Regions from separate parts of the Pseudomonas sp. EA_35y_Pfl2_R5 genome, predicted to be linked through region 1. Evidence: predicted binding sites of a transcription regulator. Region 1 holds the regulator's gene; the other holds the start of a gene.

Region 1 (11,993 bases):
CTACGGTTTTACTCGCCTTCGTCGAAGTAGTTGTTGATCAGCTCGCTCAGGGCCTGCAGCGCCTCGGCGTCCTGCTCACCTTCGGTGTGCAGGTACACTGGCGTGCCTTTACCTGCCGCCAGCATCATCACGGCCATGATGCTTTTGCCATCGACCAAGCTCTCCGCGCTGCGGCCAACTTTGACCTGGCAGGGGAAACGCCCGGCGACGCCGACAAACTTGGCCGCCGCGCGGGCGTGCAGGCCAAGCTTGTTGATAATGGTGATTTCGCAGGCGGGCATCGCGGCAATTCCTTAACTGAGGTCGCGGTGGCGAGTCTGAACGTTTTTCAGTATGGGTTTGAGAGCCTCGCCCAGTCGGTTGGCCAGATAGACTGAGCGGTGGTGGCCACCGGTACAACCAATTGCCACAGTGACGTAGGCGCGGTTGCTGGCGGCAAAACGTGGCAGCCATTTGGTCAGGTAGGCGAGGATGTCCTGGTACATATCTTCAGCATCGGCCTGGGCCGAGAGGTAGTCGACCACGGGCTGATCAAGCCCGGAATAATCGCGCAAGTCCGGCTTCCAGTAAGGATTAGGCAGGCAGCGCACATCGAACACCAGGTCGGCATCCACCGGCATGCCGCGTTTGAAGCCAAAGGATTCGATCAGAAACGCGGTGCCCGGCTCAGGCTGGTTGAGCAGTCGTAGCTTGAGGCTATCGCGCAGCTGGTAGAGGTTGAGGTGGGTGGTGTCGATCTTCAAGTCGGCCAAGTCGATAATCGGGCCTAGGAGCAGGCTTTCATCGGCAATGGCTTCAGCCAATGAGCGGCTCTCATTGGTCAGCGGATGGCGCCGGCGGGTCTCGGAGAAGCGCTTGAGCAGGGTTTCTTCGTCAGCATCCAGGTAGATCACATCGCACTTGATGTGCCGCGCGCGAACTTCTTCAAGCAGCTCGGGAAAGCGCTTGAGATGGCTCGGCAGATTGCGCGCATCAATCGACACTGCGACCTGCGGATGCAGCAGCTCGGTGTGCAGCAAGGCGCGTTCGGCCAGTTCAGGTAGCAGGCCGGCGGGCAAGTTGTCGATGCAGTAGAAGCCGTTGTCCTCAAGTACATCGAGGGCGGTGCTTTTCCCGGAGCCGGAGCGCCCGCTGACGATGATTAGGCGCATGCTCAGGCTCGGTTGAGTTGACTTTGTACGTCCACGACCACCTGATACAGGGCTTCGCTGCTTTCGGCTTGCCGCAGGTTGGCACGCACATCGCCGCGATCGAGCATGCTGGCGATCTGCCGCAACAGTTCCAGGTGAGCATCGGTGGCGGCTTCGGGCACTAGCAGGACAAACAGCAGGTCCACTGGTGCGCCGTCGATGGCGTCGAAGTCCACGGCGGAGTCCAGGCGCAGCAGGGCGCTGATCGGCGCGGTGCAACCGGGCAGGCGACAGTGCGGAATGGCAATGCCATTACCGAAACCGGTCGAGCCGAGTTTTTCCCGGGCAATCAGGCTTTCGAAGATATCTTGGCCATCCAGGTCAGGCAGCTCGCGCGCCACCAAGTTGGCAATCTGTTCGAGGACACGTTTTTTGCTGCCGCCCGGCACGTTCACCAGGGAACGGCCGGGGGTCAGGATAGTTTCAAGTCGGATCATAGGAGATAGACGACGTCAGCGGGCCATAGCGCCCTGTTGGCGGTCGAGCTGTTTTTCCTTGTGTTTGATGAGTTGTCGGTCGAGTTTGTCTGTCAGTAGATCGATGGCTGCGTACATGTCTTCATGCTCGGCGTTGGCGACGACTTCGCCGCCAGCAATGTGCAGGGTCGCTTCGATTTTCTGTTTGAGCTTCTCGACCTCCATGATGACTTGCACGTTGGTAATCTTGTCGAAGTGGCGCTCCAATCGGCCGAGTTTTTCGGCGATGTAGTCGCGTAGGGCGTCGGTCACATCCAGCTGGTGTCCACTGATGTTGACTTGCATACCGCTTTCTCCTTGTTGCCGTGTGTAAGAGGCAGGCGAGAGGCCTGCCGCCGGAACACTGTGGCGTGGAAGACTCTGGTAGAACGAGCCTGGCACGGTCGCTAATTGCATGCTGACAGTATGGCTGCATATGCGAAAAGGCGAGACCTGGGCATATTCTGTACGAGTAGTTGTCTTCCTTCTTCGTGCTGCCTTAGATCAATCGTTTGCGCTCACTGGATGGCGCTATTCCGAGGGATTCACGGTACTTGGCGACCGTGCGGCGAGCGACTTGAATGCCCTGTGCTTCCAGTAAACCAGCGATCTTGCTGTCACTCAACGGCTTTTTCGCATTTTCCGCGGCGACCAGTTTTTTGATGATGGCACGGATCGCGGTGGACGAGCATTCACCACCTTCGGACGTGCTGACGTGGCTGGAGAAGAAGTATTTCAGCTCGTAAATACCACGCGGGGTGTGCATGAATTTCTGCGTGGTCACCCGCGAAATGGTCGATTCATGCATGCCTACAGCTTCGGCAATATCGTGCAGCACCAGGGGTTTCATCGCCTCGTCGCCGTAATCGAGGAAGCCGCGCTGATGCTCGACGATCTGCGTGGCGACCTTCATCAGGGTTTCGTTGCGGCTTTGCAGGCTCTTGATAAACCAGCGTGCTTCTTGCAGCTGGTTGCGCATAAAGGTGTTGTCGGCGCTGGAGTCGGCACGTTTCACAAAACCGGCGTATTGCGCGTTGACCCGCAGGCGCGGCATGGCTTCCTGGTTGAGTTCCACCAGCCAGCGCTCGTTGTGCTTGCGCACGATGACGTCAGGCACCACGTATTCCGGCTCGCTGGACTCGATCTGCGAGCCAGGGCGCGGGTTGAGGCTCTGGATCAGGTCGATAACCTGGCGCAGCTCGTCTTCCTTGAGCTTCATGCGGCGCATCAGCTGGCTGTAGTCGCGACTGCCGAGCAAGTCGAGATAGTCGTTGGCCAGGCGCTGGGCTTCGCTCAGCCACGGAGTTTTTGCTGGCAGCTGACGCAGTTGCAGAAGCAGGCATTCGCCCAGGTTGCGCGCGGCGATACCGGTTGGCTCGAACTGCTGAATGCGGTGCAGCACGGCTTCGACTTCATCGAGCTCGATGTCCAGCTCCGGGTCGAAGGCTTCGACCACCTCTTCCAGGGTTTCTTCCAGATAGCCCTGCTGGTTGATGCAGTCGATCAAGGTGACGGCAATCAGGCGGTCCTTGTCCGACATTGGTGCCAGATTGAGTTGCCACAGCAAGTGGCTTTGCAAGCTTTCGCCGCTCGAGGTGCGGGTGGTGAAATCCCACTCGTCGTCATCGTTGCTGCTACTGGGCAGGCTGCTGGCGCTGGTCTGGTAGATGTCTTCCCAGGCGGTGTCGACGGGCAGCTCGTTGGGGATACGCTCGCCCCAATCACCTTCTTCCAGGTTGTCCACGGTCTGCGTGGCTTCCTGGTAGCTGGTTTCCTGATAGGGCGCTTCGGGCTGTTCGCTGGGGCTGGCGCTTTCTGCTCCATCGGCCATGGGGTCCGAATTGTCGAAATCATCGCCATCTTCCTGGCGTTCGAGCATCGGGTTGGACTCCAAGGCCTCCTGGATCTCTTGTTGCAGATCCAAGGTAGACAATTGGAGCAGGCGGATGGCCTGTTGCAGCTGCGGTGTCATCGTCAGCTGCTGGCCCATTCTCAGGACTAGCGATGGTTTCATTGCAGACCTTATTTACCGGCGTCGTGCGCAATCCACTACAGGGCGTTTTCAAAAAGCGCCACTAGGAAGCAAATTATATGCCTGACTTTAAAGGTTTTGCCTAGCCTTGGCTGCAGTCGGCTTGAGAAAAGCTGTAGCTACAGCCTGAACTCATGCCCCAGGTAAACTTCTTTCACTGTCTGGTTAGCCAGAATGGTCTCGGCATCACCTTCGGCGATCAGTTGGCCATCGCTGACGATATAGGCGGTTTCGCAGATGTCCAGGGTCTCGCGCACGTTGTGGTCGGTGATCAACACGCCGATACCCTTGGCCTTGAGGTGGTGGATGATCTGCTTGATATCGCCTACCGAAATAGGATCGACGCCGGCGAACGGTTCGTCTAGCAGGATGAACTTGGGATTAGTCGCCAGGGCGCGGGCAATTTCCACGCGGCGGCGCTCACCGCCGGACAGGCTCATGCCGAGGTTGTCGCGGATATGGCTGATATGGAATTCCTGCAGCAGGCCTTCGAGTTCTTTGCGGCGTGTAGGGCCGTCAAGATCCTTGCGGGTCTCCAGGATGGCCATGATGTTGTCGGCCACGCTGAGCTTGCGGAAAATTGAGGCTTCCTGCGGCAGGTAGCCGATGCCGGCGCGAGCGCGGCCATGCATCGGCTGGTGGCTAACATCGAGGTCGTCGATCAACACGCGGCCCTGATCGGCCTGTACCAAGCCGACGATCATGTAGAAACAGGTGGTCTTGCCGGCGCCGTTGGGGCCAAGCAGGCCGACGATCTGCCCGCTATCGATGCTCAGGCTAACGTCGCGCACGACCTGGCGGCCTTTGTAGCTCTTCGCCAGGTGTTGGGCTTTCAATGTGGCCATTATTACTGCGCCTGCTGGTCGGCTGGTTTGTTCTTCGGCTGGATCACCATGTCGATGCGCGGACGTGGCGCGGTGACGTTGGTGCCTGTGGCGCGGCCGGCGTTAACGATCTGGCGTTGGGTGTCATAGACGATTTTCTCGCCTTCGAAGGTGTTGCCTTCCTGAATCACCTTGGCCTGGTCGATCAGTACCACGCGCTCGTTGGCCATAAAGTACTGGATGGTCAGGCCGTAGGCCTTGACGATCTGCTTGTCGGCTGACGGCAGTTGCTCGTAGTAGGCCGGCTTGCCGACCGAGGTAAATACCTCGACATCGCCCTGGGCATTCTGGGTGATGGTCACTGTGTCGCCAGTGACCTTCATGGTGCCCTGAGTAATGACTACGTCGCCGCGATAGACGGCAACGCCTTGTTTGTCATCGAGTTCCGCGCTATCGGCCTGGATGCGGATCGGCTGTTCGCGGTCGGATGGCAGTGCCCAGGCGCTGACACTTCCGAGTGCGGCGCTGAGGCTGAGTAGTAGGGGGAGGGTGTTAACGAGCCTCATGCTGACCTCTTACGTTGGACAGCAGGAGCATCCTGCCGTCATTCATGTACGCTTTCATTCCTTTTGCCGTGGTCACCCCATTGGCCGCGTCGATTCTAACGGCTTGCTGGGTCTGCGCATATTCCTTCTCGGGGAATACGGTCAGGCGGCTGGTGGTGAGGATGGTCGGACGGCCTTTGGCATCTGTACGCTCAACGCGCACCTTGTCGATCAGTTCGACTTCAACGCCGCCTGGCGACACTTCACCGCGCTCGCTGCGGATTTTCCAGGGCAGCTCGGTGCCGCGGAACAGGTTCATGTTCGGGCTGGTCATCAGGGTGATGTCGCTGGTCTTGACGTGCTCGACCTTGTCGGTCGTCAGCTCGTAGTGCAGTTTGCCGTCGGCCTGGTATTGCACGGTGTAGGTGTTAGTGGCGTAAAAGTCGATGGTGCTTTCAGCTGCAGCGCTGTGCGTCTGCTGGTTGAAGCTTTCGGGGCTGAGGTTCCAGTAGCCGAGGGCTGCGACCAGCAGTGCGACAAAGGCGAACAGAGCAATGTTGAATAACTTGCGGGGCATGGTTGGCCTATAAGTATGCGGCTTGAGCGGCTTCAAGGGTGCCTTGGGCGTGCATGATCAGTTCGCAGAACTCGCGTGCAGCGCCTTCGCCCCCGCGAGCGCGGGTAATCCCGTGGGCATGCTGGCGAACAAAGCCGTCGGCGCTGGCGACTGCCATGCCGAGGCCTACGCGGCGGATCACCGGCAGATCGGGCAGGTCGTCACCGAGGTATGCGACTTGTGCATAGTCTAGGCCCAGTTCGCCGAGTAGCTCATCGAGCACCACCAGCTTGTCTTCGCGGCCCTGATACAGGTGTTGAATCCCCAGGTTCTGCGCGCGGCGTTCAACCACGGGGGTTTTGCGGCCGCTGATAATCGCGGTGCGCACGCCGGAATTGATCAGCATCTTGATGCCATGGCCATCAAGGGTGTTGAAGGTCTTGAATTCGCTGCCGTCGACCAGAAAGTACAGCTTACCGTCGGTGAGCACGCCGTCGACATCAAATATCGCCAGCTTGATGGCCTGGGCGCGCTGCAGTAGGTCGGGGTTAGTCAGGTCAAGGCTCATCACATCACTCCGGCGCGAAGCAGGTCGTGCATGTTCAGGGCGCCTACAGGTAGGTCGTTGTCGTCGATCACCACCAGTGAGCTGATCTTGTGGTCTTCCATGATTTTCAAAGCCTCTGCCGCAAGCATTTCCGCGCGGGCGGTCTTGCCGTGGGCGGTCATTACGTCATCGATAATGGTCTGGCGCACGTCGATGTTGCGGTCCAGGGTACGGCGCAGATCGCCGTCGGTGAAGATCCCGGCCAGGCGACCATCGTCCTCGGTGACCACTGTCATGCCCAGGCCTTTTTGGGTCATTTCCAGCAGCGCGTCGCGCAGCGAGGTGCCGCGTTTTACGCGCGGCAGGCTGTCGCCAGCGTGCATAACGTTTTCCACCTTGAGCAGCAGGCGTCGGCCCAATGCACCGCCGGGGTGGGAGAATGCGAAATCTTCGGCGGTAAAGCCGCGGGCTTCCAGCAGAGCGATGGCCAGGGCGTCGCCGAGTACCAGCGATACCGTAGTGGAAGAGGTTGGTGCCAGGTTCAGTGGGCAGGCTTCCTGGGATACGCGGGCGTCCAGGTTGACTTCGGCTGCCTTGGCCAGTGGCGACTCCGGGTTGCCGGTCATGCTGATCAGGCGGATGCCAAGGCGCTTTATAAGCGGCAGAAGGGTAACGATTTCTGCGGTAGAGCCGGAGTTGGACAGGGCCAGCACCACGTCATCGCGGGTGATCATGCCCATGTCGCCATGGCTCGCTTCGGCCGGATGCACAAAAAACGCAGTGGTGCCGGTGCTGGCCAGGGTGGCGGCAATCTTGTTGCCGACGTGGCCGGATTTGCCCATGCCGACCACCACGACGCGGCCTTTGCTGGCGAGAATCAGCTCGCAGGCCCGCACAAAATCACCGTTGATACGTGCCAGCAGGTCCTGGATGGCTTCGAGCTCCAAGCGGATGGTGCGTTGCGCTGACTGGATCAGATCGGTGGACTGGCTCATGACTTCTCTGCGGCGTACGGGCTAAAAGCTGCCGATTATAACGGTAAAGGTGCGCCTGCCCAGTATTTCCAGTGTCGAGTTGTTTGTCGGAACTGTGCGGTGCTTATCTCTGGCAACACCTTCAGCCTTGGGCGGCGAATACCTCGGTGGTATAGTTCGCGGCCATTTTCGGTACGTTCGATGATCCGTAGTGCCCTTTGTTCCGGGCGATGCGTCAGTCAGGCAAGCGTTGAGCAAGGAGTCCAGATGAGCGCCGAGAACCCGTATGCAGTTGAGCTGAAGAACGTCAGCTTTAAACGCGGTGAGCGGGATATTTTCAAAAACGTCGATATCCGCATTCCCCGTGGCAAGGTCACCGGGATTATGGGGCCGTCTGGTTGTGGCAAAACCACTTTGCTGCGTCTGATTGCTGCCGAACTCAAGCCGAGCCAGGGTGAGGTCTGGGTCAATGGCCTGAATTTGCCGACGCTGTCGCGCAGCGAGCTGTTCGATATGCGCAAGCAGATGGGTGTACTGTTCCAGAGTGGTGCGCTGTTTACCGACTTGGATGTGTTCGAAAACGTCGCCTTTCCGCTACGGGTGCATACCCAGCTGCCGGAAGAGATGATTCGCGACATTGTCTTGATGAAGTTGCAAGCAGTCGGCCTGCGCGGTGCTCTGGACTTGATGCCGGATGAGTTGTCAGGCGGCATGAAGCGTCGCGTGGCGCTGGCTCGGGCGATTGCTCTGGATCCGCAGATTCTGATGTATGACGAACCTTTCGTTGGCCAGGACCCTATAGCCATGGGTGTTCTGGTGCGACTGATTCGTCTGCTCAGTGATGCGCTGGGGATTACCAGCATTGTGGTGTCCCATGATCTCGCGGAAACCGCGAGCATTGCCGACTACATCTATGTCGTCGGCGACACTCAGGTGCTGGGGCAGGGCACCCCAGCCGAGTTGATGAATTCGGATAACCCGCGTGTGCGTCAGTTTATGCAGGGCATACCGGATGGTCCTGTGCCGTTTCACTTTCCTGCGGCCAATTACCGCGACGATCTTCTGGGGGAGCGCTGATGCGCAAGACATCTGTGCTCGAACGGGTGCGCCTGTTCGGTCGCGCCGGTATTGATGTGGTGGCTACGCTGGGGCGCTCGGGGCTGTTTCTGCTGCGCGCGCTGTTTGGTCGTGGCACGACCGGCAACAGCTTTCAGTTATTGATCAAGCAGCTGTATTCGGTTGGGGTGATGTCTCTGGCCATCATCGTCGTGTCCGGCATTTTTATCGGCATGGTGTTGTCGTTGCAGGGCTTCAGCATTCTGGCCAAATACGGTTCTGAGCAGGCGGTGGGGCAAATGGTTGCCCTGACCCTGCTGCGTGAGCTGGGTCCAGTGGTGACTGCCTTGCTGTTTGCCGGGCGCGCCGGCTCAGCGCTGACCGCTGAAATCGGCAATATGAAATCTACCGAGCAGCTGTCGAGTCTGGCGATGATCGGCGTTGACCCGCTCAAGTACATCGTCGCCCCGCGTCTGTGGGCTGGCTTTATCTCGATGCCATTGCTGGCGATGATCTTCAGCGTGGTCGGCATCTGGGGTGGGGCGATGGTCGCTGTCGACTGGCTGGGCGTATATGAGGGCTCGTTCTGGGCCAATATGCAAAACAGTGTTTCGTTTCGTGAAGACGTGCTCAATGGTGTGATTAAGAGCGTGGTCTTTGCGTTTGTCGTGACTTGGATCGCCGTGTTCCAGGGCTATGACTGTGAGCCGACTTCGGAAGGTATTAGTCGTGCCACCACTAAGACCGTGGTGTACGCCTCACTCGCCGTATTGGGGCTGGACTTTATTCTGACCGCTTTGATGTTTGGAGATTTCTGATGCAGAACCGCACGCTGGAAATTGGTGTCGGCTTGTTCCTGTTGGCCGGGTTGTTGGCCTTGTTGCTGTTGGCGTTGCGCGTCAGCGGCCTGACCGTTGGCAGTGGCGACAATACCTATAAGGTGTATGCGCACTTTGAGAATATCGCCGGTTTGACGGTCAGATCGAAAGTGACCATGGCCGGTGTGACCATCGGCAAGGTCACTGCGATCGATCTGGACCGCAACAGCTATATGGGGCGCGTCACCATGGTCTTGGATGATGCCGTGGATAACCTGCCGGCAGACTCCACTGCGTCGATTCTGACCGCAGGTCTGCTGGGTGAGAAATACGTTGGGATTAGCGTGGGCGGAGAAGAAGAAGTGCTGAGCGATGGCGGCACCATTCACGACACGCAGTCGTCATTGGTGTTGGAAGATCTGATTGGCAAGTTTCTGCTCAATTCAGTCAACAAAGACCAGGCTAATTAATAGAGGTAATGACTATGTTCAAGGCACTGCGTAACGGTCTTTTTATCTGCCTGGCGGCCATGTCCTTGCCGTTGTTGGCGGCCCCAGCGGCTCATGAGGTGGTGCAAGAGACCACCACTACGCTGCTGGCCGACCTCAAGGCCAACAAGGAACAGTACCGCACCGATCCAGGCGCGTTTTACAACGCGCTGAACAGCATTCTTGGCCCGGTGGTGGATGTCGACGGGATTTCCCGTGGCGTGATGACTGTGCGTTACTCACGCCAGGCCTCGCCCGAGCAGATGCAGCGCTTTCAGGAGAACTTCAAGCGCAGCCTGATGCAGTTCTATGGCAATGCCCTGCTGGAGTACAACAATCAGGACATTCGCGTGCTGCCGGTCAGCGGTCAGCAGGACCCTGAGCGCACTTCGGTAAATATGGAGATCAAGGACGGCAAGGGTACGGTCTACCCGCTGTCCTACACCATGGTCAGCCTCGATGGCACCTGGAAGATGCGCAACGTGGTCATCAACGGCATCAACGTCGGCAAACTGTTCCGTGACCAGTTTTCCCAGGCCATGCAGGACAATCGCAATGACCTGGACAAGGTTATCGACAACTGGACCGAAACCGTTGCCAAAGCCCGCCAGGGGGCAAATGCATCGTGAGTCAGGCCAGCATCAGTGAGGCGTCTCCCGGGGTGTTCAGCCTGGTCGGTGTGCTTGATTACCTGAGCGCACCGGCGTTGCGTGAGCAAGGTGCGCGCCTGCTCAAGGTCAGTCCTGCGGCGGCGTGCGTGATTGATTGCACGGGTGTGGAGAAGTCCAGCAGCGTCGGGCTATCGCTGTTGTTGGCGTTTATGCGTGACGCCAGTGCAGCCGGCAAGACCCTTGGTGTGAGCAATCTGCCCAAGGACATGCGTGAGATCGCTGGCGTTTGTGGTCTGCTGGAAATTCTTCCGCTGCAAGCCTGAAACCTGCCTACGATCTGCTGTGCGTCTGCCATCCGGCGTTAAAAACAGCCTCGGAATGCTGATTTACACCAGTAAACTCCGCTTCCGCGGCTGTTTTTGCCTTGTCTGGCTCTAGCTCGCGAGATCGTAAACAGGTTCAGAGCAGGGTTTCGGTCGGCTGGCAATAATGCGGGGTTCGCAGGCGAGGGGCTTTTTTGTATGATGCCCGACCCGCGGGCGTATGCTCGGCTGTCGTTAATCCATGTATTGATTGAGGTTGAGCATGCAGGCCTTAGAAGTAAAGAGTCTCCTTGAGGCTAAATTGCCGAATACCCAGGTGGAAGTTGAAGGCGAAGGCTGCAACTTTCAGCTGAACCTGATCAGTGATGAGCTGGCCGCTCTCAGCCCGGTCAAGCGTCAACAGCAGATTTACGCTCACCTCAATGCCTGGATCGCCGATGGCAGCATCCACGCCGTGAGTATGAAATTCTTTAGCCGTGCCGATTGGGCCGCGCGCTCCTAAACCGAGAGAATCATGGACAAACTGATTATTACCGGCGGTGTGCGCCTTGATGGCGAAATCCGCATTTCCGGGGCGAAGAACTCTGCCCTGCCGATTCTCGCCGCCACCCTGCTCGGTGACGCGCCTGTCACCATCTGCAACCTGCCGCACCTGCACGACATCACCACCATGATCGAGTTGTTCGGGCGCATGGGTATCGAACCGATCATCGACGAGAAGCTCAGTGTCGAAGTCGACGCGCGGGCGATCAAGACACTGGTTGCACCCTATGAGCTGGTGAAAACCATGCGCGCCTCGATCCTGGTGCTGGGGCCGATGGTGGCGCGTTTCGGTTATGCCGAAGTCGCCCTGCCAGGCGGTTGCGCCATCGGTTCGCGTCCGGTTGACCTGCACATTCGTGGCCTTGAAGCCATGGGCGCGATCATCGATGTCGAAGCCGGTTACATCAAGGCCAAGGCACCGGAAGGCGGTTTGCGTGGCGCGCATTTCTTCTTCGATACCGTCAGTGTGACCGGTACTGAAAACATCATGATGGCAGCGACCCTGGCCAAAGGCCGCAGCGTGCTGGAAAACGCCGCGCGTGAGCCGGAAGTGGTTGACCTGGCTAACTGCCTGATCGCCATGGGCGCGAAGATAACCGGCGCTGGTACCGATACCATCATTATCGATGGCGTGGAGCGTTTGCACGGCGCGCGTTTCAGCGTGATGCCCGACCGTATCGAAACCGGCACCTACCTGGTAGCGGCTGCCGTCACGGGCGGCCGGGTCAAGGTCAAGGACACCGATCCGACTACCTTGGAAGCAGTGCTGTCGAAACTGCAGGAAGCCGGTGCGGAAATCACCTGCGGCAACGACTGGATTGAGCTGAACATGCATGGCAAGCGGCCGAAAGCCGTGAACCTGCGTACTGCTCCGTACCCGGCGTTCCCCACCGATATGCAGGCGCAGTTTATTGCCCTCAATGCGATTGCCGAGGGCACTGGCACGGTGATCGAAACCGTATTCGAAAACCGCTTTATGCACGTGCATGAAATGATCCGTATGGGCGCGCAGATCCAGGTAGAAGGCAACA
Region 2 (11,993 bases), on a different contig from region 1:
GGCCAGCCAGCGCTTCGCTGACTTCCTCGACCTGAATATCCTTGCCCAGTTCGTCGATCACCTTGTCGATCGGCAGCAGGGTGGCGCGCTCCAGCGCACGCTCAAGCACGGCCATATCAAACTGGCTTTCTTCGTGCTCGACGCGCGGCTTCTTGGCCTTGGTGGTCGGGTTGACCGAGATCACCCCGCAATATTCAGGCATGTGCTTGGCGAACTCGGCGGTGCCGATCTGCGTGGCGGTGTCGATGATGTCCTGCTTGTGGCTGGCCAGCAGCGGGCGCAGCACCAGCATCTCGGTGGCCGCATCGATCACCGCGAGGTTCGGTAGGGTCTGGCTGGAGACCTGGGAAATCGCCTCGCCGGTGACCAGCGCATCAATCTGCAAACGCTCGGCCATGCGCGTGGAGGCGCGCAGCATCATGCGTTTGAGGATCACGCCCATGTGGCTGTTGTCGACCTTGCCGAGAATCTCGCCGAGCACTTCTTCGAACGGCACACTGATAAACAGCACGCGTTGCGAGCTGCCGTACTTCTGCCAGAGGTAATGCGCGACTTCCATCACGCCCAGCTCGTGGGCACGGCCGCCTAGATTGAAGAAGCAGAAATGGGTGACCAGGCCGCGCCGCATCATCTGATAGGCGGCCACAGTGGAGTCGAAACCACCGCTCATCAGCACCAGACTCTGCTCCAGCGAGCCCAGCGGGTAGCCGCCCAGGCCTTCGTGCTGATGATGAATAACGAACAGGCGCTGGTCGCGGATTTCCATCCGCACAATCACCTCGGGATCTTTCAGCGAGATACCGGCCGCACCACACTGTTGGCGCAGCTGGCTGCCAACATAGCGCTCCACGTCCATGGAGCTGAACGCATGTTTGCCGGCGCGCTTGCAGCGCACGGCGAAAATTTTGCCCGGCAACTGATCCGCGAAGTGCAGCTTGCACTTTTCCAGCACGTCGTCGAAATCGCCCAGCAGGTATTCATCGACTTGCAGGAAGTGGGTGATGCCCGGCGTGCAACTCAGACGCTCAATCATCGCCTGCAGGGTTTTCGGCTCACTGAGCTGAGTTTCAAGTTCCAGGTTGTCCCACACACCGCTGACCTGCAGCTGCGGATCGAACTCACGCAAAACCGAGCGAATATTCTTCGCCAGCTGCCGGATAAAGTGCTTACGCACTGGCCGACTTTTAATGGTGATTTCCGGGAAGACTTTAACGATCAGTTTCATGAAAACAGGGGGTGCCGAGGCCGCGAAAAAACAGGGGCGCGGATTATAGCGGAAATTGCTCACGCTTTGATCAAAAATCCTCAACCGCCCAAATAGCGCACCATTAAAGAGCGCACTACAAATACAGCGAACCATAACGGTGCAAATATTTATCGCACCGAGCCGCGCAGCCCCCGCCAACCCTGAGTTTCAGGGCTTACACCCATTCTTGTGCACTGGCATGCAATTTGCTCCCTTGTGAGGCAGGATGCCCTGGCAGAGTATGCCGCGGCCTTACCGTACTATTGCGGGCTCACGATTTGAGCCTTATCCACCTGGAGGACAGCATGTCGAAGTCGATTCAACTTATTAAAGAACACGACGTGAAGTGGGTTGACCTGCGCTTCACCGACACCAAGGGCAAACAGCACCACGTGACCATGCCGGCCCGTGACGCCCTGGACGACGAATTCTTCGAGCACGGCAAAATGTTCGACGGCTCCTCCATCCATGGCTGGAAAGGCATCGAAGCCTCCGACATGATCCTGATGCCGGTTGACGAAACCGCTGTACTGGACCCGTTCACCGAAGAGCCGACGCTGATCCTGGTTTGCGACATCGTTGAGCCAAGCACCATGCAGGGCTACGACCGCGACCCGCGCTCGATCGCCAAGCGCGCTGAAGAGTTCCTGAAAACCACCGGCATCGGTGACACCGTATTCGTTGGCCCAGAGCCTGAGTTCTTCATCTTCGACGAAGTGAAGTTCAAGTCCGACATCTCCGGCTCGATGTTCAAGATCTACTCCGAACAAGGTTCCTGGAACACCGACGCCGACATCGAAGGCGGCAACAAGGGCCATCGCCCAGCCGTCAAAGGTGGCTACTTCCCAGTTCCGCCGTGCGACCACGACCACGAAATCCGTACTGCCATGTGTAATGCCATGGAAGAAATGGGCCTGGTCATCGAAGTTCACCACCACGAAGTGGCGACTGCCGGCCAGAACGAAATCGGTGTGAAGTTCAACACCCTGGTCGCCAAGGCTGACGAAGTTCAGACCCTGAAGTACTGCGTACACAACGTGGCCGATGCCTACGGCAAAACCGCGACCTTTATGCCGAAGCCGCTGTACGGCGACAACGGTTCGGGTATGCACGTGCACCTGTCCATCGCCAAAGATGGCAAGAACACCTTCGCTGGCGAAGGCTATGCCGGCCTGTCCGACACCGCCCTGTACTTCATCGGCGGCATCATCAAGCACGGCAAGGCCCTGAACGGCTTCACCAACCCGTCGACCAACTCCTATAAGCGTCTGGTCCCAGGTTTCGAAGCCCCAGTAATGCTGGCCTACTCGGCGCGTAACCGTTCGGCTTCGATCCGTATTCCTTACGTGTCGAGCCCGAAAGCCCGCCGTATCGAAGCACGCTTCCCAGACCCGGCTGCCAACCCATACCTGGCTTTCGCAGCGCTGCTGATGGCTGGCCTGGATGGCATCCAGAACAAGATCCACCCTGGCGATGCAGCCGACAAGAACCTGTACGACCTGCCGCCAGAAGAAGGCAAGCTGATCCCGCAGGTTTGCGGCAGCCTGAAAGAAGCCCTGGAAGAGCTGGACAAGGGCCGTGCGTTCCTGACCAAAGGCGGCGTATTCTCCGACGACTTTATCGATGCCTACATCGAGCTGAAATCCGAAGAAGAAATCAAAGTACGCACCTTCGTACACCCGCTGGAATACGACCTGTACTACAGCGTCTAATTCGACACGCAGTACAAGAGGCCACCTTCGGGTGGCCTTTTTGCGTTTAGCCGCCCGGGGCTGCTGCCGTTTAACCCGGCATTTTCTGCGCTGGTATACGCCCAGCCATCAACATGCTTGCCAGAGCGCCTTACCAGTGCAAGGCTTAGGGCACACCACTAGGGAGAGTCAGGCATGCGCCCTCTATTCATCTGCCTGCTACTGAGCCTGGCATTGCCGGCCAGCGCGCAGATCTACAAATACACCGACGCCAATGGCAACACGGTATTCACCGACCAGCCGCCGGAAGGCCAGGCGACACAAAATGTCGAGCTACCGAAAACCAATAGCGTATCGATGCCGGCACCCAGCCTGCCCGCAGCGACCACATCCGACCCCGTCGACAATGCCGCGCCTTACAGCACCCTGCAGCTGACCGGCATACCCGACGATGAAGCACTGCGTGCCAATAACGGCACCTTTAGCGTAGGTGTGATGATCGAACCACGCCTGGCCAACAACCACCGCCTACGCCTGCTGCTCGACGGCAAACCGCACGGCCAACCAAGCAATGTGCCACGCCTGCAAATAAGCAACGCTGACCGTGGTGAGCACAGCCTGGCTGTAGAAGTGCTCAGCGGCGAGCAATCGATCCAGCAGAGCGCCACGGCCACCTTTACCGTACAGCGGGTCAACACCAGCAGCCCGGCCCTGCGCCCACCTCCACCCAAACCCAAGCCAGCCCCCTGACTATGCGCAATCTGCTGTTCTGCGGCCTGATGCTGCTCGCCCTGCCTGCCTTAGCGCAGGTCTACACCTATATAGACGCCGAAGGGAATCGCGTCTTCACCGACAAGCCCAGATCGGGCAATGCCGAACGTGTCGAGTTGGCACCCAGCAATTCGATGCCGACCGTGCAGACGCAAACCGCGCCGGTAATTGCAGCACCGCCCGAGCCTAGCCAGCGCTACAGCCTGCTGCGTATTCTGGTGCCGCAACCCGATGCGACTATCCGTGACAGTGCCGGCAATTTGATTGTCAGCATTAACAGCGAACCGAAACTTTTCCCCCAGCACAGCTACCGTCTGCTAATGGACGGCGTACAGGTAGGCGAAGCCGGCAGCAGCCCGGTATTCCCCCTGGAGAATATCGACCGCGGCACGCACCAGTTAGCGGTGGAAATCATCGACCAGCAGGGCCGCATCATCGAGCGCACGCCCACTCAACCATTCCATATGCTGCGCATCTCCCTGGCGCAGAAGCGTAAGGTCAATCCGTGCAAGAAAGCCGACTACGGCGTGCGCCCGGAGTGTCCACTGAAGGACAAACCGCCGGAAAAGAAAGATATACCCTTCGTTCCATTTATCTAAATCGGCGAAGCGCACCAAAGCAGTGCACTTCTTGCCCGGCATTTCTATACTCTCCCTGTTTTGGGTCGCCAGGCGCGACCCGGCTGCGCTGTTAAGCAGCTAATTCCCGGCATCCCACGGCCAAACACGCTTCTTTTCGGGGCTTTGGTTTGCTTCTTGCATTTTCCAGCTGCATTGCCGGAACCCAAGGGTCTGCTGACATCCCATATGATCATCAACGACGCACTGCACCGCCTGCTGCTGGACAACCTGACCACTGCCACGCTGCTGCTTAACGACGACCTGCGTCTTGAGTACATGAACCCGGCAGCGGAGATGCTCCTGGCCGTCAGCGGCCAGCGCAGTCACGGGCAATTCATCAGCGAGCTATTTACCGAGTCCAGTGAGGCGCTGAGCGCCTTGCGCCAGGCCGTTCAGCACGCTCACCCGTTCAACAAGCGCGAAGCGGTACTGACCTCGGTCAGCGGCCAGACCCTGACCGTCGATTACGCGGTGACCCCTGTGCTTAACCGTGGCGAAACCCTGCTGCTGCTGGAAGTACACCCGCGCGACCGCCTGCTGCGCATCACCAAGGAAGAGGCGCAGCTGTCCAAGCAGGAAACCACCAAACTGCTGGTGCGCGGCCTGGCCCACGAGATCAAGAACCCGCTGGGCGGCATCCGCGGCGCGGCGCAGCTGCTGGCCCGCGAGCTGCCCGAGGAAAGCCTCAAGGATTACACCAACGTGATCATCGAGGAGGCCGACCGGCTAAGAAACCTAGTGGACCGTATGCTCGGCTCGAACAAGCTGCCCTCCCTGGCACTGACCAACGTGCATGAAGTGCTCGAACGTGTCGGTAGCCTGGTGGAAGCGGAAAGCCAGGGCAGCATCATTTTGGTGCGCGATTACGACCCAAGCATTCCGGATGTGCTGATCGACCGCGAGCAGATGATCCAGGCCGTGCTGAATATCGTGCGTAACGCCATGCAGGCGCTGTCCGGACAGAGCGATCTGCGCCTGGGCCGCATCACCCTGCGCACCCGCGCGCTGCGCCAGTTCACCATCGGCCATTGCCGCCATCGCCTGGTGACCAAGATCGAGATCATCGACAACGGTCCGGGCATCCCGCACGAGCTGCAGGAAACCATCTTCTACCCCATGGTCAGCGGGCGTGCCGATGGCACCGGCCTGGGCCTGGCCATCACCCAGAACATCATTAGTCAGCACCAAGGCTTGATCGAGTGCGAGAGCCATCCTGGCCACACCGTGTTCTCGATCTTCCTGCCGCTGGAACAAGGAGTAACTCCGTCATGAGCCGCAGTGAAACCGTCTGGATTGTCGATGACGACCGCTCCATCCGCTGGGTCCTGGAAAAAGCCCTGCAACAGGAAGGCATGACCACCCAGAGCTTCGACAGCGCCGATGGCGTGATCAGCCGCCTGAGCCGTCAGCAACCGGACGTGATCATCTCCGACATCCGTATGCCGGGGGCCAGTGGCCTCGACCTGTTGGCGCGCATCCGCGAGCTGCACCCGCGCCTGCCGGTAATCATCATGACCGCCCATTCCGACCTGGACAGCGCGGTAGCGTCCTACCAGGGCGGCGCATTCGAATACCTGCCCAAGCCGTTCGATGTCGATGAGGCCGTGTCCCTGGTCAAGCGCGCCAATATGCATGCCCAGGAGCAGCAGAGCCTGGCCGCGCCGGTCGAGCAGCCGCGTACGCCGGAGATCATTGGCGAAGCACCGGCCATGCAGGAGGTGTTCCGCGCTATCGGTCGTCTGTCGCACTCCAATATCACCGTGCTGATCAACGGCGAGTCCGGTACCGGCAAGGAGCTGGTGGCGCACGCCCTGCACCGCCATAGCCCGCGTGCGGCCTCGCCGTTTATCGCACTGAATATGGCGGCGATTCCCAAGGATCTAATGGAGTCCGAACTGTTCGGCCACGAAAAAGGCGCCTTTACCGGTGCGGCCAACCAGCGTCGCGGACGCTTCGAGCAGGCCGATGGCGGCACGCTATTTCTCGATGAAATCGGCGACATGCCGGCCGACACCCAGACTCGGCTGCTACGCGTGCTGGCCGACGGCGAGTTTTACCGGGTCGGTGGCCACACCCCAGTCAAAGTCGATGTGCGCATCATCGCTGCCACCCACCAGAACCTGGAAAGCCTGGTGCAGGCCGGCAAGTTCCGTGAAGACCTGTTCCACCGCCTCAATGTGATCCGCATCCATATTCCGCGCCTGTCGGATCGTCGCGAAGACATCCCGACCCTGGCCCGGCACTTCCTCAGCCGCGCAGCGCTGGAGCTGGCAGTCGAGCCCAAACTGCTGAAAAGCGAAACCGAGGATTACCTGCAGCAACTGCCGTGGCCGGGCAACGTGCGCCAGCTGGAAAACACCTGTCGCTGGATCACCGTCATGGCCTCCGGCCGTGAGGTACATGTCGACGACCTGCCTCCAGAGCTGCTCAGCCAGCCGCAGGAAAGCGCACCGGTAAGTAACTGGGAGCAGGCCCTGCGCCAATGGGCCGATCTGGCCTTGGGCCGTGGTCAGTCCAGCCTGCTGGATACCGCCGTACCAGCCTTCGAGCGGATCATGATCGAAACAGCCCTCAAACACACCGCCGGCCGCCGCCGCGACGCCGCCGTGCTGCTGGGCTGGGGCCGCAACACCCTGACGCGCAAGATCAAGGAACTGGGCATGAACGTCGAAAGCGCCGATGACGAGGAGAGCGATGACTAAGCCGCTCAACTGCTGCAGCGAATGCAAAACGGGCCCATCAGGGCCCGTTTTCTTTACGCCGGCATACAACTGAAAATGCGCCAGAGCAACGCACCGGCATCAATCCCGTGCACAGCGGCGGTTCATACCCCAGCGCTTACCGAGCCCCCGCAACATCCGCAGAAACTCCTGAACCCCTGTATTTACAAGGCCCGCAGTCAACGTAATAAAACTGGCACACAGCCTGCATAGACTCAAGTAATCCCAGTTTTGGGGACCTTGGTACAGGCAGGCCGGGGATTCCCCTCTTTTATTGTTCCATCAGGCTGATCACCAGCCGCCAGCGCCCGTCCACCTCCTCAGCGCGCCACTCACCGCGCACTGGACGGGCTGCCACCACTCTCAGTAACAAATCCCTTCTCTCTCGCAGCAAACGCCAGTTGGCCAACCTGCCCTGGATCTGCAGTTGACCGTGCTGCTGGCGACCAAAACTTTGCAGACGCAGGATAAACACGCCGTTGGCGTGTTCCTCGTGCGGCACCGGCTCGACGTTGAACCACAGCTCAAGACCCTGCTCGATCACATCCACGCGTTCGAGCCAGAGCGGATCAGGCTGGAGCAGCCGACCAATCATCAAACCAATCAAAAAACCAAACACCGCCAATGAAGCAATCACCCGAACCCACGGACGGGGGCGCGGGTCTGTAGAATGCTGCTCGTCTTCAAGCTCGGAGCCGCGCATGTTTCACGTCATCCTTTTTCAACCGGAAATTCCGCCCAATACCGGCAACATTATCAGGCTCTGCGCCAACAGCGGCTGCCACCTGCACCTGATCGAGCCGCTGGGCTTCGAGCTGGATGACAAACGCCTGCGCCGCGCCGGCCTGGATTACCACGAATACGCCACCCTGCAGCGCCACGCCGACCTCGACAGCTGCCTGACCAGCATCGGCCGGCCGCGCGTATTTGCCTTTACCACCAAGGGCTCGCAAGCGTTTCACCAGGTCAGCTACCAGCCCGGCGACGCCTTTTTGTTCGGCCCGGAAAGCCGCGGCCTGCCGCAGGAAATTCGCGACAACCTGCCACCCGAACAACGTCTGCGCCTGCCGATGCGCGAAGGCTGCCGCAGCCTGAACCTGTCCAACACCGTTGCCGTAGCGGTCTATGAGGCCTGGCGTCAGCAGGGTTTTGCCGGCGCGTAGGGTGGGTTAGGCGCAAAGCCACGGATTATCTGCTGCCACATAAATCCGTCGCGCCGTAACCCTCCAACGAGACAGACTGGCTATCCCTCCAAATGATGCAACGACGGCCCGCAGGGTGGCCGCCAGGGATGGCAGGCCATAAAAAAACGCCCCGCAGGGCGTTTTTTTGTTCCAGCCGCAAACCTTAGTGTGCGGTTGCAACTTCGCCAGCCTGCTGCATACGCTGCAGTTCCTGGGCGTAGAGGGCGTCGAAGTTCACCGGAGCCAGCATCAGCGCCGGGAACGAGCCGCGTACGACCAGGCTGTCCAGGGTTTCGCGAGCGTAAGGGAAGAGGATATTCGGGCAGAACGCACCCAGGGTGTGGCTCATGGAGGCAGCGTCCAGGCCCTTGATCAGGAAGATACCGGCCTGCTGCACTTCAGCGATAAAGGCGGTTTCTTCGCCCGTTTTCACGGTCACCGAGAGGGTCAGCACCACTTCGTGGAAGTCACCATCCAGCGCCTTCTGACGGGTGTTGAGGTCCATGGCGACGCTAGGCGCCCACTCCTGACGGAAGATTTCCGGGCTCTTCGGCGCTTCGAAGGACAGGTCACGTACGTAGATACGCTGCAGGGAAAATTGCGGGTTTTGTTCGCCCTGAGCGGCGCCGTTGCTAGCTTGTTCTGTCATGGCAAAAGCCTTCTTGTCGTTAGGTACGGATAAACAGGGAGTTAAGCCTTGAGCAGCGCGTCAAGCTTGCCGGCGCGCTCCAGGGCGTAAAGGTCATCGCAACCACCCACATGGGTGTCACCGATCCAGATCTGCGGCACCGAGGTCTGCCGCGCCTTGCGGGTCATCTCAGCACGCACGTCAGGCTTGCCATCAACTCTGATTTCGTTGAAGGCCACACCTTTCTGAGTCAGCAATTGCTTGGCGCGGATGCAGTACGGGCACCAATCGCTGGAATAGATGACGACAGGCTGCATCTCACTTCACCAGCGGCAAATTGTCACCACGCCAGCTGGCGACACCGCCAGACAGCTTGGCGGCAGTGAAACCTGCCTTTTTCAGATCGCGGCACACAGCGCCGGCGTGCTGGCCCATGGCATCGACCACGATGATGGTCTTGGTCTTGTGCTTGTCCAGCTCAACCATACGGCCAGCGAGTTTTTCGAAGGGAATATTCAGCGCACCGACGATATGCCCAGCAGCAAAGTCCTTTTGCCCGCGAATATCCAGCACCACGCCCTGCTCGCTGTTAACCAGTGCGGTCAGCTCACGGCTGCTCAGGCTCTGTCCACCCTTGCGTGCTTCGGTGAAGACCAGCAGTGCGAGCAGGGTCACGAACAAGCCGCTCAGGACATAGTGGGTCGTGGCAAATTCAATCAAGTTGGCAAGCATTGTGCGTTTCCGGGGCGGTAAAATGTCGGCCAGTATACACAGCCACACAAGTCGGCCAAACCCCGCCCGGCGGTGACGTTTGTGCCACTTGGCCGTAAAATGCCTGCTTTGTTTCCCGCCCATCGACCCAGAGCGAACCAGTTATATGAGCGCCACGCCCAAACCCCTGGTACTGATCATCCTCGATGGCTTCGGCCACAGTGACAGCCCCGAATCCAACGCCATCATGGCGGCCAACACGCCAGTCTACGACCATCTGCGCGCCACCCAGCCCCATGGCCTGATCTCAGGCTCAGGCATGGACGTAGGTCTGCCAGACGGCCAGATGGGCAATTCCGAGGTCGGCCATATGAACCTCGGAGCCGGCCGTGTGGTGTACCAGGACTTCACCCGAGTGACCAAGGCCATTCGCGATGGCGAATTCTTTGATAACGCCGAGATCACTGGCGCGGTGGATAAAGCGGTCAAGGCTGGCAAGGCCGTGCATATCCTCGGCCTGCTCTCCGACGGCGGCGTGCACAGCCATCAGGACCACCTGGTGGCCATGGCCGAACTGGCCGCCCAGCGCGGGGCAGAGAACATCTACCTGCACGCCTTCCTCGACGGCCGCGACACCCCGCCGAAAAGCGCCCAGCCCTCCATCGAACTGCTTGACACCACCTTCGCCAAACTCGGCAAGGGCCGCATCGCCAGCCTCAGCGGCCGCTACTTCGCCATGGACCGCGACAACCGCTGGGACCGCGTCGAGCAGGCCTACGGGTTGCTGGTCGACGGTAATGGCCAGTTCACCGCCGCCACCGCCATGGAAGGCCTGAATGCCGCTTACGAGCGCGGCGAAAGCGATGAATTCGTCAAAGCCACCAGCATTGGCGAGCCTGTACGCATGGAAGACGGCGATGCCGTGGTGTTTATGAACTTCCGCGCCGACCGCGCCCGCGAGCTGACCCGCGCCTTTGTCGAGCCAGGCTTCAAGGAATTCGAGCGCAAGCGCGTGCCGCAACTGGCCGGTTTCATCATGCTCACCCAGTACGCCGCGAGTATCCCGACGCCCAGCGCCTACAAGCCGGAGGCACTGACCAACGTGCTTGGCGAATATCTGGCAAACAACGGCAAGACCCAGCTGCGCATCGCCGAAACCGAGAAGTACGCCCACGTCACCTTCTTCTTCTCCGGCGGCCGCGAAGAGCCCTTCGCTGGCGAAGAGCGCATCCTGATCCCCTCTCCGAACGTCGCCACTTATGACTTGCAGCCGCAGATGAGCGCGCCGGAAGTCACCGACAAGATCGTCGATGCCATCGAGAATCAGCGCTATGACGTAATCATTGTCAACTACGCCAACGGCGACATGGTCGGCCACACGGGTGTGTTCTCCGCCGCCGTGGCCGCCGTGGAATGCCTGGACGGTTGTGTCGGCCGCATCGTCGCCGCGCTGGACAAGGTGGGTGGTGAAGCGCTGATCACCGCCGACCACGGCAACGTCGAGCAGATGGCCGATGAAAGCACCGGTCAGGCGCACACCGCACACACCTGCGAGCCGGTGCCGTTTATCTATGTTGGCAAGCGCCCGGCGACTATCCGTGCTGGCGGCGTACTGGCTGACGTAGCCCCGACCCTGCTGACCCTGATGGGCTTGCCGGTACCGGCGGAAATGACCGGCACCAGCATCGTCGAGCTAAGCTAAGCCGCGACCCGTGAGCCAGGCGCAATGCCTGGCTTGCAGGCAAACTGCCGGCTGCTTCACGCTACCAATTTACCCTCATGTGCAAACGGATGACTTGCAGCTTGCCGCCGGTTTTTTAGGCATACTAGGCGCGTCCATGCCCTAGGTACTGCCAGCCCCATGCTTCGTGCCCTCGCCCTTGTTTTCCTGACCCTCCTGCTGACGCCTGCCATTGCCGACGAGAAGAGCGATGCGCAGAAGCAACTGGACGCCGCCCGCGCCGATGTCGCCGAGCTGAAACAACTGCTGGAGAAGCTGCAGCAGGAAAAATCCGGCGTACAGAAAGACCTGAAAAAAACCGAAAGCGAAATGGGTCAGCTGGAGAAGCAGGTCAAAGGCCTGCAGCAGGACCTGAAAAACAGCGAAGAGGAAATCCAACGCCTCGATAAAGAGAAAAAAAAACTTGAGGGTGCGCGCCTTGAACAGCAGCGCCTGATCGGCATCCAGGCCCGCGCCGCCTATCAGAGCGGCCGCCAGGAGTACGTCAAGCTGCTGCTCAACCAGCAAAATCCGGAAAAATTCTCGCGCACCCTGACCTACTACGACTACCTCAGCGAAGCGCGCATGGAACAACTCGCTGCCTTCAATGAAACCCTGCGTCAGCTGGCCAATGTCGAGCAGGACATCGCCAACCAGCAACGCCAGCTGCTTGAGCAGAAAAGTGCGCTGGACGGCCGCCGC

What was found. Region 1 encodes sigma-54, which starts transcription at its own class of promoters, with help from an activator protein. Its sites were predicted from a motif close to ANTGGCATNNANNTTGCTNT; they were not measured.
Region 2: the regulator sigma-54 is predicted to act here: its motif matches at 1,440-1,459, upstream of glnA (glutamate--ammonia ligase).

Annotation. Positions count from the first base shown of each region.
Region 1 is NZ_CAXAOW010000007.1:213-12,205, forward strand. It holds gene AACX99_RS13610 (HPr family phosphocarrier protein) at 9-281, opposite strand; gene rapZ (RNase adapter RapZ) at 294-1,151, opposite strand; gene ptsN (PTS IIA-like nitrogen regulatory protein PtsN) at 1,154-1,627, opposite strand; gene hpf (ribosome hibernation-promoting factor, HPF/YfiA family) at 1,643-1,951, opposite strand; gene AACX99_RS13630 (RNA polymerase factor sigma-54) at 2,145-3,659, opposite strand; gene lptB (LPS export ABC transporter ATP-binding protein) at 3,797-4,522, opposite strand; gene lptA (lipopolysaccharide transport periplasmic protein LptA) at 4,525-5,067, opposite strand; gene lptC (LPS export ABC transporter periplasmic protein LptC) at 5,054-5,623, opposite strand; gene AACX99_RS13650 (KdsC family phosphatase) at 5,631-6,170, opposite strand; gene AACX99_RS13655 (KpsF/GutQ family sugar-phosphate isomerase) at 6,170-7,144, opposite strand; gene AACX99_RS13660 (ATP-binding cassette domain-containing protein) at 7,391-8,200, shown strand; gene mlaE (lipid asymmetry maintenance ABC transporter permease subunit MlaE) at 8,200-8,997, shown strand; gene mlaD (outer membrane lipid asymmetry maintenance protein MlaD) at 8,997-9,467, shown strand; gene AACX99_RS13675 (MlaC/ttg2D family ABC transporter substrate-binding protein) at 9,482-10,114, shown strand; gene AACX99_RS13680 (STAS domain-containing protein) at 10,111-10,419, shown strand; gene AACX99_RS13685 (BolA family protein) at 10,682-10,921, shown strand; gene murA (UDP-N-acetylglucosamine 1-carboxyvinyltransferase) at 10,934-11,993, shown strand, end outside.
Region 2 is NZ_CAXAOW010000004.1:121,642-133,634, reverse strand. It holds gene thiI (tRNA uracil 4-sulfurtransferase ThiI) at 1-1,225, opposite strand, end outside; gene glnA (glutamate--ammonia ligase) at 1,552-2,958, shown strand; gene AACX99_RS10650 (DUF4124 domain-containing protein) at 3,133-3,687, shown strand; gene AACX99_RS10645 (DUF4124 domain-containing protein) at 3,690-4,307, shown strand; gene glnL (nitrogen regulation protein NR(II)) at 4,515-5,600, shown strand; gene ntrC (nitrogen regulation protein NR(I)) at 5,597-7,030, shown strand; gene AACX99_RS10630 (hypothetical protein) at 7,320-7,751, opposite strand; gene trmL (tRNA (uridine(34)/cytosine(34)/5-carboxymethylaminomethyluridine(34)-2'-O)-methyltransferase TrmL) at 7,750-8,211, shown strand; gene secB (protein-export chaperone SecB) at 8,396-8,881, opposite strand; gene grxC (glutaredoxin 3) at 8,923-9,177, opposite strand; gene AACX99_RS10610 (rhodanese-like domain-containing protein) at 9,179-9,592, opposite strand; gene gpmI (2,3-bisphosphoglycerate-independent phosphoglycerate mutase) at 9,738-11,273, shown strand; gene AACX99_RS10600 (murein hydrolase activator EnvC family protein) at 11,433-11,993, shown strand, end outside.